DNA from 3 places in the Pseudidiomarina fusca genome. Region 1 is predicted to be linked to each of the others. Evidence: predicted binding sites of a transcription regulator. Region 1 holds the regulator's gene; each other region holds the start of a gene.
What was found. The regulator FNR, encoded in region 1, switches genes on or off when oxygen is low (the NO sensors DNR and NnrR bind a similar motif). The targets are predictions, from matches to a motif close to TTGATCTAGATCAA.
Positions count from the first base shown of each region.

Region 1 (5,200 bases):
GGTATAGGTCATCAGCGGCACCGCTTGCGGATCGAGATTACGGCCTCGCCACGCATCTACAGCCGTACTAATCAGCATAAACATCACCACCATGGCGGCAATATTTTTGAGCAGCTTGAGCCATTTGCTGGATTGCTTTGGCTGCGACATTATTCTCTCCCCGCGGCTTGGTCGATTGCGGCACTAACAGCCTCGGCCGTTAGAATCACAGGTAGATCGATGCCCGCAGGGGCATTTGGACCATAAACCCGATTAAAGGGCACCCCATAACGCTGATATTTGCGTAAATACTGAGTGACTTGGTCATTGGCTTGGCTCCAGTCACCTTGCATGGTCACCACCTGTGGGTCTTGCAACAATTGATATACGGGCTGCTGTAATAGCACCCCTATTTTGTTGGCCTTGCAGGTAATACACCAATCAGCGGTAATATCGACAAACACCACTTGACCTTGGGCCACGGCCCGGCTGATCTCCGCTTCATTTAAGCCTACCCAAACGTGATCGGGGCGCGGGCCACTAGCCCATTTAGCGCTGGTAAGACTAGCGGTGACGGCTACCGCAGCTACCACTAACAAGCTACTGGCCACGGCAATCAACAGTCCTTGTTTGCCGTAAGTTCTAATCACCAGTAGCGCGGCTACTACTAACCAACTTAACGCTAAGAGCCAGACCATCGCAGCAGTTAAATGATTATTGAGTAAAGTGAATAGCCACAGGGTGGTGGCCGCCAACATCAGACTAAAAATCACTTTTGTGATCTGCATCCAACGGCCCGGTTTAGGTAGCAACTTAGCCAAAGATGGTAGCGCTGCAACCAATAACCAAGGCGATGCCATGCCAAGTCCTAAACCAGTGAAAATAAACCAGAGTTGTAGATTAGAGGCGGCCATGGCAAAACTTACTGCGGTTCCTAAAAAGGGGGCCGAACAAGGCGTTGCTAATAAGGTCGCGAACATGCCTTGGACAACATGCCCTAGGTACGAATTATCACCACGTTGGGCAGCCCAAGTTTGCCAGCTACTAGGTAATCGAAATTCAAATAGGCCAGCCAAGTTGAACGTAAATAAACCAGTGACTAGCACCATAAAGCCAATGAACCACGGGCTTTGGAATTGAATACCCCAGCCTAGCGCGCTACCACTCGTTTTTAGGCCCCAGATAAACAGTGCCAACAACCAAAAAGACAGCACAATACCTAATGCCGATGCTAAGAACTGACGCCGAATAAGCCCTCTCTCTCGCGGTATCAACAACACGCTTTGCAACTTCATCCCCAGCACAGGTAGGACACATGGCATGATATTTAAAATAAGCCCGCCAAGCAGCGCAAAAGCAAACATCAAACCAAGACTACTAGATACCGCTGGTGCATGAGTGACTTGCGCCACGGCCTGCGCCGTTGTGGATAGTTCAGCCGCTAGCGCCTCATCTAACACAGTAATTTGAATGGGATAACTAGCCACCTCGGCAGCACCTAACCAATGGCTAATGTTGAAGGTAGCCAGTAACCGCTGACCATCGATATCCAAGCGTGGTGGTGCCACCGTCATATCTGCCAATTCCGTGGCCAAGCTATCAACCAAGACATCCGGCTGTTGCCAGCCCTGTGGGTGGGTAAGCTCAAGTTGCAACTGCTGTTGACTGGCTGACCATTCTGCCCGCTCCAAGACCACCGCGGGATGGTCTAGCCGAGGCACTTGGCTTAGTGCCTTCTGCAATTCAAACACCCGCTGCTCAGATGCGGCCAGTTGGGCCGGATTGAAGCTGATATCAACGGGGAAATCCGTTAACACGCAGATGTTAGTGCAGCTAGACATGGTCACCACACCTTGTAGTCGCGCTGGCTGCTGCCAGTTTTCTATCGTCAACGTTAGCGGAAAGGCAACCGTGCCCTGATAGCCTACCGTTTCAATCCCTTGCACTTGATAACGTTGTGGAGCAGGCCACTGCCACTGCACCCTACTGATATTACTCTTGGTTTGCCACTCTGCGGTAGGGGGAATGCCGCCCTCTCCGGGCGCCCGCCAATAGGTCTTCCAAGGGCTCTCTAAGCGAACCTTTAGCAAGGCTTGCAACTGTTGCTGATCGGCTTGCGCGGTCACTAAATCTAACTTGATTTGAACGTGCGGATGCTCTGAGCTGGTTATCCAGTCAGTAGAATCCTGTGCCCATGCAGAACTCATCAACATGAACAATAAAATAAAGGGGATTATGTGTTTCATCTATACATCTCAACTAACCTATGACTGAGTACCTACTTGAACCGATTCGAACAGAACAGTCGTACCCCTCGCTTGCTGCATCAAGCAGCTACAGACAACTCAGTGAGGTTATTCTCGAAACACACAAAAGTGCAGATGTGGCCGATATCGCCACCGCGGCGGTGGCACTGTCAAAGTTACCGCGGTGGTGCCTAGCCGGCTGGAGAAAAGCAGAGCAACGACTAATAATAGGCCGACACTCAGTTGGTCAAATAATTGCTGTAATGCCTGCTGCAATAGTTGCTCACTGGCACTACAATCACTCTCGCTAGCTAGGGCACTAGCGGCGTCGCTGGTGGCGCTAGTTGCCACCAGGCTAGCCTGCGGTAGCGCCTGCTGTTGTAATGGACAGCCTTGAATCCAACTACTTTGTTTCGCCAAACACAGACACAACACCAGCATGACGGCCCATAGGCAGCCACGTGCGCGTTGTTGTTCAGTCCAGTTAAGCATCAGGTTATCTCTTTAATTTAGCTGTTGCCGATACTAGCAAGTTTTCAACGCGCGGCCAAGTTTTAGCCAGCGCCAAAGTGGCTTAGAACGTTTAAGCCAAGAGTTGACTTAGCGCAGTAGCAATACCTAGCACCACGAACAAGGTCGCCGCAATATAACGAGCTGCATTCAGAGGTAGTTTTTGCATCAACCGTTGTCCGAGTAGCACGATCGGAACATTGGCAAGCATCATCCCTAAGGTTGTTCCTAATGTAACCCACAATACACTGGTGTATTGAGCTCCCAGGATAACCGTAGCTACTTGGGTCTTGTCACCTATTTCAGCAATAAAAAACAGCACTGTGGTGGCGATAAAAGCGCCGTATTTACGCACGTTTTCGTGTTCGTCATCATCTGCTTTATCGGGTATCAGTACCCACAGGCCAACGGCTATAAAAGAACCTGCGACCACATAGGTGGCGAGTGTTGCTGGGATGACATCCACTAACCATGAACCCAGCCAAGCGGACGCTAAATGATTGAGCAGAGTCGCCACTAATATCCCCATGATAATCGCTGTTTTGTGGCGGTAACGCGCCGCCAAGAACAGGCTTAGTAATTGCGTTTTATCACCTATTTCGGCTAAAGCGACGGTCACGGTTGAAGTTATAAATGCATCCACTTAGGTGCTCCTGCTGGTTTGGACGCGCATTTTAACAGTATCGGGCAAACCCCACAAACCCTACCAACTACCCCCTCTTAGGCATATTGGAGGTACTCCATCGGCACAAGGTTACTTTTCAGGCGTTGGGCGTATACTGCAGTTATTCGTTAGGGATGTTGATCTAAATCAGGAAATCATTATGGCTAATCTGACTTCTCACATACATTGTCAAAATTGCAGCATGGCAGCGCTATGTTTACCGTACCAATTAGATCAAGAGGGTATGAATCGGCTAGACACTATTATTCAGCGTCATAAGCCTCTGCATAAACGTGACGTGTTAGTTAATGCCGGTGCGCCGCTCAAATATTTATATGCCGTGCGTAGCGGTTCACTAAAGTCTTACACCATCGACGATAATGGCGTAGAGCAAATCATTGATTTCCATTTGCCTGGCGACCTCGTCGGTTTTGATGCTTTAGCTGAAGGTCAACACCGCAGTTACTCACAAGCGCTAGAAACCACCATGTTGTGCGAAGTGCCTATTGTGTCACTGGATGAGCTAGTGATTGAGATGCCATCCCTGCGCAAACAAATGATGCGTTTAATGAGTAGCGAGATATTCTCCAGCAAACAACTACTCGGCACGTTGAACAACCGCTCAGCCCATCAACGTTTAGCGCACTTCTTAGTCACCTTGTCCGATCGCTTTAAAGCGCGCGGATTATCTAGCACTTCGTTTCGCTTAACCATGACTCGCGCTGATATCGGTAACTACTTAGGCCTCTCGGTAGAAACCATTAGCCGTATTTTATCGGCACTGCAAGGCGAAGGTGTGATTGATGTGCAGAACAAGCTAGTTAACATCATCGAGCCAGCCCGCTTGCGCGAGCTAGCTCACTAACTGACGCAGCACTTATTGGCAACCACCACAGCAGTGACCATTACCATGGCCACTGCTGGCTGGTTTATCTGCTTGCTTAAAAAGAATGCTATTTTCAATATCGATGTGCAGCTGCAAGTCTTTCACTAACTCATTTAACCCCTCATAAAGCATGATCCAGCTTCCACATGCGCCGCGTGGAGCTTGGTTTTGATGGGTCAACTCTAATAATTCGGCTAACATTTGCTCGTGCTGGTCGTGCTCTTCTTCCATCACCGCGATAGGTCCGCTTGGATAGATCCCACCAGCTAACATCGGAAACAAAATTTGCTCTTCTTTCATCATGTGGCTTTCTAGCTCTTGGTACATGCTTTGCAGCAATTCTGCCAAGCCTGCTGGACAGGCTTCATGATCATTATGTACGTCTTCTATTTTGCGCGCTAAGTTAATTAACTCCGGCAGCTGTGCGCGATGCTTATCGTGAAAATTCTCAACAATATAATCAATTAAATGCTTGCTAGGCATGGCTTGAAACACGGCTAAAGCTTCTGCATGAATGGTAGATGGTGTTGACATAATAACTCCTAATTTTGAGATAAAAGCGGCCAAAATGGACCAGCAATACCTGTTGATATTGCAAAATAGATGCCAAAACTACCTACTTTGATTTATATCGAGTTTTTCCCTGCAATGGTAAATTAAACCCATATTTATTTGGGTCAAAAAGGACTTTAAGGGTTAAATCTACCATGCAAGATGTCACCTTACTTGAAACTCTGATCGCCGATTTAGTGACCGAACAGCCTGCCGTAGTACGGCTAGAGAAAGTCGTCAAAACACTACGCCAACACTTTCATTGTGGTGCCGTGGTGCTGCTTAAATTAGAGCAGCAAATGCTTAAGCCCATTGCTAGTATCGGTTTAGCACGGGAGGCCTTAGGGCGCCGTTTTATTGTGC
Region 1 covers NZ_JANFPJ010000013.1:41,524-46,723, reverse strand. The annotation lists gene NOG12_RS08015 (protein disulfide oxidoreductase) at 1-150, opposite strand, end outside; gene NOG12_RS08010 (protein-disulfide reductase DsbD family protein) at 150-2,225, opposite strand; gene NOG12_RS08005 (hypothetical protein) at 2,334-2,717, opposite strand; gene NOG12_RS08000 (TMEM165/GDT1 family protein) at 2,809-3,378, opposite strand; gene fnr (fumarate/nitrate reduction transcriptional regulator Fnr) at 3,560-4,264, shown strand; gene NOG12_RS07990 (hemerythrin domain-containing protein) at 4,277-4,819, opposite strand; gene norR (nitric oxide reductase transcriptional regulator NorR) at 4,993-5,200, shown strand, end outside.

Region 2 (5,200 bases), on a different contig from region 1:
GAGAGCTGACTTTGCGAACATGGTAAATACCTCACCCAACAATGGTCTGTGTCATAGTGTGCGCTATTATCAACCTATTGAAAATTATACCGATGTGGCAAAGTGTCGCAGCTGGATTTATTGCCATTTGCATGCATACTTAAGAGGTATCTAAAAAGAGGTGGGTGATAGTGACGAAACGAGATAGCATCGTAGCCTTATTGCTACTCCTTATTACATTAACGGCAAGTGTAGTGATTTGGCAGCATGGTGCTGCGGCTAACCCCTATGCGGTGCTAGCCTTGGTGCCAATGGCCGCAGCTATGCTACTACTGCCGTTCCGGCTGGCCTGGCTGGTGATGGGATTAGGCATCGCAGGGCAGCTGTGGCAGCTGCAAGCCGAGCTACCCACTCATCATCAGATGGATACCCATTATCGGGCAATGGTTTATGGCCAAGTTTTTGCTGCGCTGCTGCTGGGAGTGACGTTACATTGGCTGCGAGTGCGTATTGTGCGCCAACAACAAGCGATTCGCTCATTGCAACAACGCCAACATCGTGATGAACAGTTGGTATCGATAGGTACGGCCGCAGCTCAGTTTAGTCATGAGGTAGCCAGCCCTATTCAAACCATCCAGTTCTTATTAGAAGACGCTCGCCAGCAATACCCCAACGATGCAGATTTGCAATTAGCGGAACAACAAGTCAAACGTATTCATAATTTACTGTTAGATTGGCGCCAAGTTGCTGAAGATGTTCGTACCCATCGGCTGATGCCGTTTGAGGTGCATCAGTTACTGCAGCAACTCCAAGATGCTTTGCTTATCGCACGACCTGATATTCACGCTAATTGGCACGATCAAGTACAACAGCCCGTTGCTGTGCGTGCTGATCGAACCTTATTACCCGCCTTATTGAGTTTATTGCACAACGCAGCCGATGCCGCGCAAGCAACGCAACAGCAACTCGAGCCCGAGCCGTTAGCGCATCCGCTAGCGATTGAGGTGCTAGCAGCCTTAGATGGTAACGATTGGGTATTAACCATCAGCAACACCGGCAGCACTGATGAATTACCACCGGCCCCTCAGTTAGGCCAGCAGCTGTTACCCAGCAGCCGCGGTGCAGGCGCAGGCACCTTGCTTAGTTATTCCACCATTGAAAGGTTTCAAGGTCGAGTCAGCTGGCGCCGCGAACTCATTAGTAGTGCAGAGAACCTGATTCAAGTGGTGGCTGAAATACGTTTACCGACGGAGCCCTACAGTGACTGAACGACTCTTGATTATTGATGATGATATTACTTTATTACAAACCCTGGCTGCGCGTATGCAGCGCTATGGCTACGAGGTGATGACGGCGGCCAGCGAAGATGAATTGAAGCAGATCACAGTGTCGCCAATTGCCAACATCCTATTGGACCTAAAATTTGGCCATGCCAATGGCCTAGAACTGATAAAACCATTACAGCAACGATTTAAACCTAGGCACCTAGTAGTGTTGACCGGCTATGCCAGTATTGCAACCTCGGTTGCTGCTATCAAAGCTGGCGCTACAGACTATTTAGCAAAACCGATTCAAACCCAGACGCTACTGCAAAGTTTAGAACATGCAGAGAGCTCGCATGCGGATGAACTGCCAGAGCTGGCTGAACATCACCTAAGCCCTGCCCAGTTAGAGTGGGAGCATATTCAACGCACCCTGCAAGAATACGACGGTAATATTTCCGCTACGGCCCGAGCTTTAGGGATGCACCGGCGTACGCTACAACGCAAATTAGGTAAGTATTCACCCCTTAAGGAGTAACAGTATGAAAGCCATGAGTAAGGCACTCGGAAGCCAACTAAGTGCTACGCTCATGAAGGCCATGCAAGAACAAGGCCCGGTGCATGGTATCCAAGTATGCAATGAACAAGCACCCGTCATCGCTGCAGCCGTTAATGCTGCGAATCAAGGCGATACAAAGGCGGTAGTTTCGCGTACCGCTTTGAGGGTACGCAATACCAACAATGCCCCCACCGCCGAACAGCGCGCTGTGCTAGAGTACTTTCAAGCGCAGATGAACCAAGGCGAAACAGCACCAGAACTGATGTTTTCATCAAGTGACGGCAACCAGTACTATATGAAAGCGATTGTAATGCAACCGCAATGTGCTGCTTGTCATGGGGGCTCAGTTAGCCAGAAATTGCGCAAGCAGTACAAGCGAAGTATCCCGCAGATCAAGCTACCGGCTTTGCCGTAGGTGATTTGCGCGGCGCCTTTTTAGTACAGTGGCTTGACGCAAAAAATTGATCCTGATCAACATCTGCGCACCAATAACCTTATAAACTTTAGGGTATATCAACCAAGGAGTGCAGTATGAAAAAATCAGCAATCGCAGCCAGTGTCGTTTTAGGCCTTTTAGCAACTCCAGCAATGGCAGAATTCAACGCTGACAATTTCAGCGTTAATGTTGGTGCGATCAGTGTTATGCCTGACGATAGCAGCAGCTCATTAAATGTTGTCGAAAGCTTAGCAGGCTTGCCCGCAGGCACGACCGGGGTAAACGTCAATACCAATACTCAGCTAGGTTTAACTTTTGACTATAAGTTAAACACCAATTGGACCTTAGAATTAGTTGCGGCAACACCATTTAGCCATGATGTGTATGCAACCGGAGCTTTAGCTGGTTTAAAAGTAGGTAAAGTAAAGCAATTGCCACCTACATTGTTAGCTCAATATCATTTTGATCTTGCAAATGATGCGATTGACCCGTTCGTTGGTTTTGGCGTGAACTACACTACTTTCTTTGATGAGCAAGCATCATCTGAGTTGGTAGGTGCGTTAACTGGCCTAGGTGCAGTCACCGCGTCAGATAGCGTTACTCTAGCTCTTAAAGACAGCTGGGGCTATGCCTTGCAAGCAGGTGTTAACGTTGCAATTAGTGACAATTGGGGCTTACACTTCATGGTCAGTAAAATGGATATCGACACCGATGCCGATGTTCGTATTAACAACGCAACCGCGCAGCGTGTTAACGTAGATATCGACCCGTATGTAGCGATGGCTGGTATTCGCTATCGTTTCTAAGCGATGGAAACTTATCGATACAAAGGCGGCTTCGGTCGCCTTTTTTTATGGTTGCAGTTGGTGAAAAATCATGTATTTTAGGATAAGCCGAAGTACGAATGAGTTCGTATTATAGTTAACAAGGCCATTTTAGCTAAATACGACAGGAGCCCTACAATGAGCACTAGAATTCATGTTGAACCTTTTTTAGACGACGATAGCGAAACTTTTAGCTACGTTATCCACCGCACCGATGAAAAAGCTGCAGCTGTTATCGACCCTGTACTTGATTTTGATTATAAATCTGGCCGCACTAAAACCAATGGCGCGCAGCGCATGGTTGATTACATTAAGCAAAACGACTTGTCCGTAGAGTGGATCTTAGAAACACATGCGCACGCCGACCATTTGTCAGCAGCCCCGTTTATCCAACAAAACGTAGGTGGCAAGATAGGTATCGGTGAGCATATCAAACAAGTGCAAACGATTTTCAAAGAGATCTTTAATCTTGAAAAAGAGTTTTTACCCAACGGTACCCAGTTTGATCATTTATTTACTGATGGCGAGCAGTTTCAAGTAGGTAGCATGCAACTGCGGGTTATGCATACTCCGGGACATACGCCAGCAGACCTAGCATACATTGTGGATGAGCAAATGGCTTTTGTTGGCGACACCCTGTTTATGCCAGATGTGGGTACGGCTCGTTGTGATTTCCCTGGTGGTAGCGCCACAACGTTATATCGCTCGATCAAAAAGTTACTAGCGTTGCCAGAAACGACGGATATTTATATTTGTCATGATTACCCACCAGCAGGTCGTGGCCACGAGTATCGCACCACAGTGGCTGATCAGCGCAAACATAGTAAACACGTGCATGATGGCGTGAGCGAAGCAGAGTTTGTGAAAATGCGTGAAGAACGCGATGCAACGTTAGAGATGCCACGGTTGATTTTACCTTCAATTCAGGTGAATATTCGCGCCGGTAAAATGCCCCCAGCTGATGACAATGGCAAAGTCTACTTAAAGCTACCCATTGATCAGCTGTAGCAACAATAGGGTTATCCTAATCTTTTAACGGAGAGCATTCATGGCCAAGAAGTTGCCAGCTAAGTATGAAACCAAAGTCATGCCGCTGATATTGTCCATTTTAATGACCTTTATTGTGTCATCGGTTAGCACCATTCGAGCGGTGGAAATGCCTGATAACTTTATGCAGTTGTGGTCACAGGCTTGGCTTATTTCTTGGTTGGTGGCGTTTCCGATATTGTTAATTTTATTGCCGATTGTAAAACGCTTGACCAAGTTGATCGTTGACTAATGCAAGTTGCCATTTTTTGGTTACTGTTATTGAGCTGTTTAACCCCATGGATGAGTGCACCCGTCGCGCTAGTTATGGGGTTTGTTGCAACTGCACTGGGATTACACCCAGGCCCTGTAGCAATAACCAGCTGGGTTAAGCAATTACTCGGGATAGCCATTGTCGCTATGGGGTTTGGCGTGCAGTTACAAGCGGCCGTTAGCTTAACGGGGAGCTATTTGGGGCTGATTGTTGCCTCAATTGTACTGACGTTAGTCGCAGCTTGGTTGCTTGGTAGGGCCTTTCGAGTTCACCCCACCACCAGTTATTTAATTGGCTCTGGTACAGCTATTTGTGGCGGTAGTGCAATTGCCGCTATTGGGCCTGCCATTCATGCTAAAGCCGACCAACTGGCGTTAGCTATGGCAACAGTTTTTACGCTGAATGCGGTGGCCTTGGTGGTGTTTCCGCTTATCGGCCATGCCCTTGATTTAGACCAGCATACCTTTGGCGTTTGGGCTGCCATTGCTATTCATGATACTTCGTCGGTAGTAGGGGCTGCGCAGGCCTATGGTAATGAGGCTCTGCAGGTCGCCACCACCCTTAAGTTAGCACGAGCTCTGTGGATTGTGCCGCTAGCGCTGTTATCAGCATGGTGGTATCAGCGGATGCAGCCGAACGCCGGGCGGGTTAAGGTAAGTTTGCCATGGTTTATTGTAGGCTATGTGCTGGCCATGTTAGTGCATTATGTTTGGCCGCAATTTACTCCTGCTTATGACCTCCTCTTTCATGGCGGTAAACAACTTCTTGTGGTTTGTTTGTTCTTGATTGGAGCTAGCATGAGTTGGACTAAGCTCAAAGCCGCTGGCGGAGCAGCCCTGT
Region 2 covers NZ_JANFPJ010000010.1:72,058-77,257, reverse strand. The annotation lists gene NOG12_RS06235 (hypothetical protein) at 1-21, opposite strand, end outside; gene NOG12_RS06230 (sensor histidine kinase) at 171-1,247, shown strand; gene NOG12_RS06225 (response regulator transcription factor) at 1,240-1,779, shown strand; gene NOG12_RS06220 (c-type heme family protein) at 1,784-2,215, shown strand; gene NOG12_RS06215 (OmpW/AlkL family protein) at 2,332-3,042, shown strand; gene NOG12_RS06210 (MBL fold metallo-hydrolase) at 3,199-4,068, shown strand; gene NOG12_RS06205 (DUF2798 domain-containing protein) at 4,109-4,339, shown strand; gene NOG12_RS06200 (YeiH family protein) at 4,339-5,200, shown strand, end outside.
Region 2: NOG12_RS06215 (OmpW/AlkL family protein) is a predicted target of FNR. The motif match lies at 2,262-2,275, and genes of this name have one in related genera.

Region 3 (5,200 bases), on a different contig from region 1:
CTTCATAATGTACATCTTGTTCAAACTGCTGTGCAGCAGCTGGTAACATGAACAATGCCAATACGGCAAACATTAACTTCTTCATGGGTAAACATCCTAACTTGTTCTAAAGATTAAATTATCGATTAAAGTTTGGTTCTAAATCAATCGGCTCTTCTTGCACTGCAGCAAATTGTTCTTTTAAGGTCAGAATTTGCTGCTCCCAATATCGCTGTTCAGCAAACCACGGAAACGCTCGTCGAAATGCTTCGTCATTCCAGCGTCGAGCTAACCACGCCATGTAATGTATGATGCGAAAACTGCGTAAGGGTTCAATCAATTGCGTTTGATTTTTGTCAAACTCACAGAACTCTTCGTAACCATCCACTAAGGCTTGCAGTTGCAAGGTACGCTCGTAGCGGTCGTCGCCCGCTAACATCATCCACAAATCTTGCACGGCCACACCGGAGCGCGCATCATCAAAATCAACAAAGGTTAACTGCTCGTCACGCAGCAACATATTGCCTAAATGGCAATCACCATGCAATCGTTGGGTGGTAAAAGAATCCCATTTAACTGTACGCAAATAGTCCACGAGGGGTTCGATAATAGCCCAAAATGCGGGTTGTAAATTACGTGGGAGTAATTCTGTGGCTTGCAGTGTGGTCATAGAGTCGGTGACAAACTCTTGAAAACTAAGAGTAGGCCGATGCTGGAACTGACCTTGCTGCGCCACCGCATGCAGGCGTCCTATTTGTCGACCGATACGCTCTAGCTGGCCAAGATCTCCTGGCTCTACAGCTCGCCCACCGACACTCGGAAACACTGCAAATCGATAACCTTGATAGGTATGCAAGGTTTGCCCTGCGAGAACCAGCGGCGCCACTGCTGGCACTTCAGCTGCGGCTAGTTCAGCACAAAATGCATGCTCTTCTAAAATTTGTGCATCGCTCCAACGGGCTGGACGATAAAACTTGGCTACATAACGCTGATTGTCATCAGCAAGGTATTGATAGACTCGATTTTCATAACTATTAAGTGCCAATAAACCAGATTGCGGATTAACGCCAACTTGCGCTAATCCGTTTGCAATTACATCTGGGTTAAGCCCTGTAAAGCTAAAGTCTTGCTGACCATCATCAATCATATAAGAAGGTTGCAACGTGGCGTTGTACCACATCTCCTTGTTTGTTCTGCACCACAAAGTTTATTTCAACTCTAGCTTGTGGCGCATTACCGCGAGGAGGTAAGTCAGCAGGATCTATGGCTAAGGTTAACGGCACCGTAGCTACATCACCGCCACCAATAGATAGCTCCGTTTGTCCCATGAGTTTGGCATTATCGTAACCCTCTACGGTAATCACAAAGTCATCAGCTAACTGGGATTTGTTCAGAACTTTCAGCGTAAATACGTTTTGTACCCAACCATCCATGTTATAGGTGTAGAGCTGATTACGATCGCGAATCACGTTAACTTCTAGCGGTACTCGGGTCGCAATATCCCAGACCAACAAGCCAGACATCACCAGCATCACTAAAAAGTAACCGACGCTTTTGAAACGTAGTTTGTGAGTTCTACCGCCTTGCAGATTGCGCTCGGTAGTAAACCTAATCAAGCCGCGCGGATAATTCATTTTATCCATGACATCGTTACAGGCATCGACACAGGCACCGCAGTTTATGCATTCGTACTGTAAGCCATTACGAATATCAATTCCGGTTGGACAAACCTGAACGCACATATAGCAATCAATACAGTCGCCTAACCCCAGCTCTTTAGGGTCTTTTTTACGTGACCGGCCACCACGTGGTTCGCCGCGATTGGTATCGTAAGACACAGTAACCGTATCTTTATCAAACATGGCTGACTGAAAACGTGCATATGGACACATGTGCGTGCACATGATTTCGCGCATCCAACCTGCGTTACCGTAGGTACAAAAAGCGAAAAAGATCACGCTGAAGGTGGCCCAAAAACCCGCGTCAAAAGTCCAAAAACTAGTAAATAACGAGCGAATATCGGTAAAGTATCCGACAAAAATCATCGCCGTCAGCAAGGCGACTATCACCCAAGATACGTGCTTTGCTGTTTTGCGCCATAGCTTGTCAAAATCCCAAGGCCGCTTATCTAAACTCATCCGCTGATTGCGTGAGCCCTCAAATTTCTTTTCAAACCACATAAAGATAAAAGTCCAGGTGGTTTGTGGGCACATAAAGCCACACCACACCCGACCATAAAGCGTTGTCACAAAGAAGAGTGCGAAAGCTGAAACAATCGCTATCCAAGCCAAAATGGTTAAATCTTGCGGCCACAAGGTTAAGCCAAAAATACGAAAGCGCTGTTCAGCGATATCAAGTAAGACGGCTTGCTCACCGTTCCATTGCAGCCAAGGAATTAGGGCAAACATAGCTAATAAGATAAAACCAAAGCCACGGCGAAACCATTCCAGGGTGCCTTTCACGTCACGCACATAAATACGATTACGCGGAGAATAATCATTACTGCGCTTATTTGGATCGGGCCGCTCAATTTTCACTTGATTTGCAGCCAACACTTTAACTTTTTGTTCCATAACCGTACGACGCCCTCAGCTAGTGGCCTAATTCCTCAGCGATTATACGCCTATTGACTCATTTTGCACGGCTTCAGCCCATACTTTAGCTAGATAAAAAATAACCCGAATGATTAGTTCTATTATTCTTTGATCTGAATCAATAATGCCAAATACAGTCTAGCGGCCAGCGCAATAAACCACCAATAATCCTTGAATTACGGACAAAAAAAACCCGGCTTGGGGGCCGGGTATAAAGAGAACAACCAGATCTCAGGGAAGTTGCAGGCACTATAAAGAGTGCATGTGACGAGAATATGACATCAGACGAACAAACTTAGGCAATGCGTTTAGCCGTTGCTGCCGCGTTCAGAACCGCCGCCATTTTGATCGAGTTCTGAATCGCTTGCGCTGAAATATTGTGCTTTAACAATACGCCAACGTGCGAGTCAATACACATACCACAACCGTTTAAGGCTGATACAGCTAATGAGTACAACTCAAAATCAGCTTTATCGACGCCAGGGTTAGCCATACCATTCATGCGCAAGCCAGCCGGCATTTTGGCGAATTGCTTATCGCTGCATAAATGTAAAAAGCGATAATAGATGTTATTCATCGCCATCAGGGTTGCCGCAAGTTTCGCTGCGCCATCCACGTTATCTTCAACTTTGCCTTCTGCTTCAGTTTTAACCGCAGCGATAAGCTCTTCATCACCGATAGCATAAACTAAAGATAAAGCAGTTCCGTAAAACTGGGTCGCGGTCATACCCGAAGTATCCACATTGCCGAAAATATTCGACAAGTTCAGTTTGGTATCTTTACCGTGCTCGCCCAAGCCTTGTTTGTAATCTGCAATGCTCATAAAAATTCCTCCGCTTAAAAACGGTGCCGCTTAAAGCGGCACCTAGAACGTCACTCAATGTGGGGAAAGTAACGTTGTCTTACAGGGTGTCACCGCCAACAGCACGGTTACATGGACACAATTCGTCAGTTTGCAAACCGTCTAAAATACGTAGTACTTCTGTTGGGTTACGACCAACGTTCAAGTTGTTCACTGATACGTGCTGAATGACACCGTGTGGGTCAACTACGAAAGTTGCACGTAAAGCTACGTTTTCTACTTGGTCACGAACGCCTAAACCATCTACTAAAGACTTAACGCCGTTGTCTGCAAATGACCACTGGTTCAAGCTCTTAAGATCTGGGTGTTCACGACGCCATGCTAATTTCACGAATTCGTTGTCAGTGCTACCACCAAGAACCACTGCATCACGGTCAGCGAACTCTTCGTTTAATTTTGCGAACTCAACGATTTCAGTTGGGCACACAAACGTGAAATCTTTTGGATAGAAGAAAATGATTTTCCATTTACCTTCAAAGCTGCTGTTATTAATGGTTTCGAATGCGCTAACACCATTTTCTTCTGGCATGTTGAAACCAGGTTTAACACCAACCACTTCAAATTCTGGTAATTTATCGCCTACTGTTAACATAAATGTCTCCTTGTCAGACTGAGTTAAATAAAGTTATTAACTTTTTACGAGGCTGCTTGCCTCAGCTCGGAGACTATAATAGGCGGTTAACTAAATTTGTTAAAACGAATAAAACGGATTATCATAATCGAAAATACTAATTGAACTATTCCGCAATACTTTCTAGTCAGAAAAGGTAAGAGCGATATGAGTAAGTTGCCCAGCTTAAAAAATCTAAGTTACCTGTTAGCGCTACATGAACATCAGAACTTTAATCGCGCTGCACAAGCCTGCAATGTCAGCCAGTCCACTTTAAGTAGTGGTATTCAGAATTTAGAAGAACAACTAGGCTGCCAACTCATAGAGCGCGACCACAAATCTTTTTTGTTTACCGGAATGGGGGAAGAGGTAGTTAAACAAGCTCGAAACATCCTCACCTCAACCGAAGAGTTGTTATATTTTGCGCAAAGCCAAGGCAAAACCATGGAAGGCCCACTAAGATTGGGCTGTATTCCAACCATTGCCCCCTTCTTGCTGGGTGATTTAACCAAGAAGCTGCAGCGTGAATACCCTAATTTACAGTTGAACATTCGTGAAGATACCACGAGCAGCTTACTCAACTTGCTGCGCAATGGTGAATTAGACGTGTTGGTGCTAGCTTTGCCATTTGATGTACAGGGTAATCAAAGTTATTTGCTTGGTCGTGACCCATTTAAATTAGTCATGCACAAATCGCTAGCTGAAAATTTACAAGAGCCGGTGCAATATAATCGTTTACCTGACAACTCCATTTTCTTGTTAGAAAAAGAGCATTGTTTAACCGGTCATGCGGTGGCAGCGTGTGAGTTAGCCGATTCAAGCAAAATTAATCCGTTTACCGCGACCAGCTTGCACAGTTTGGTGCAAATGGCCGACGCTGGTTTAGGCGCCACTTTCATACCGCAAATGGCTATCGATAGAGGGATTTTGAATGGTACGGACTTAGTAGCGCTTACCCCAGTCGGACAGCAAGCTTCTCGTGATATAGGCCTCATTTATCGACCTACCACAAACCGGCGGCAGACGTTTCGGCGCTTAGCCGAGTGTATTGCGAGCTTATTACCAGAGCCGCTACTTAACTAACGGCCCTGGCTGGCTAACGGTAGCTAAGTTACGGAGCTACCGTTAGTTCATTTAGACGCATATGGATAGCAG
Region 3 covers NZ_JANFPJ010000007.1:7,545-12,744, forward strand. The annotation lists gene NOG12_RS04860 (thiol:disulfide interchange protein DsbA/DsbL) at 1-85, opposite strand, end outside; gene NOG12_RS04865 (serine/threonine protein kinase) at 119-1,159, opposite strand; gene ccoG (cytochrome c oxidase accessory protein CcoG) at 1,119-2,552, opposite strand; gene NOG12_RS04875 (carboxymuconolactone decarboxylase family protein) at 2,869-3,396, opposite strand; gene NOG12_RS04880 (peroxiredoxin) at 3,476-4,027, opposite strand; gene NOG12_RS04885 (hydrogen peroxide-inducible genes activator) at 4,214-5,128, shown strand; gene NOG12_RS04890 (hypothetical protein) at 5,157-5,200, opposite strand, start outside.
Region 3: ccoG (cytochrome c oxidase accessory protein CcoG) is a predicted target of FNR. The motif match lies at 2,682-2,695, and genes of this name have one in related genera.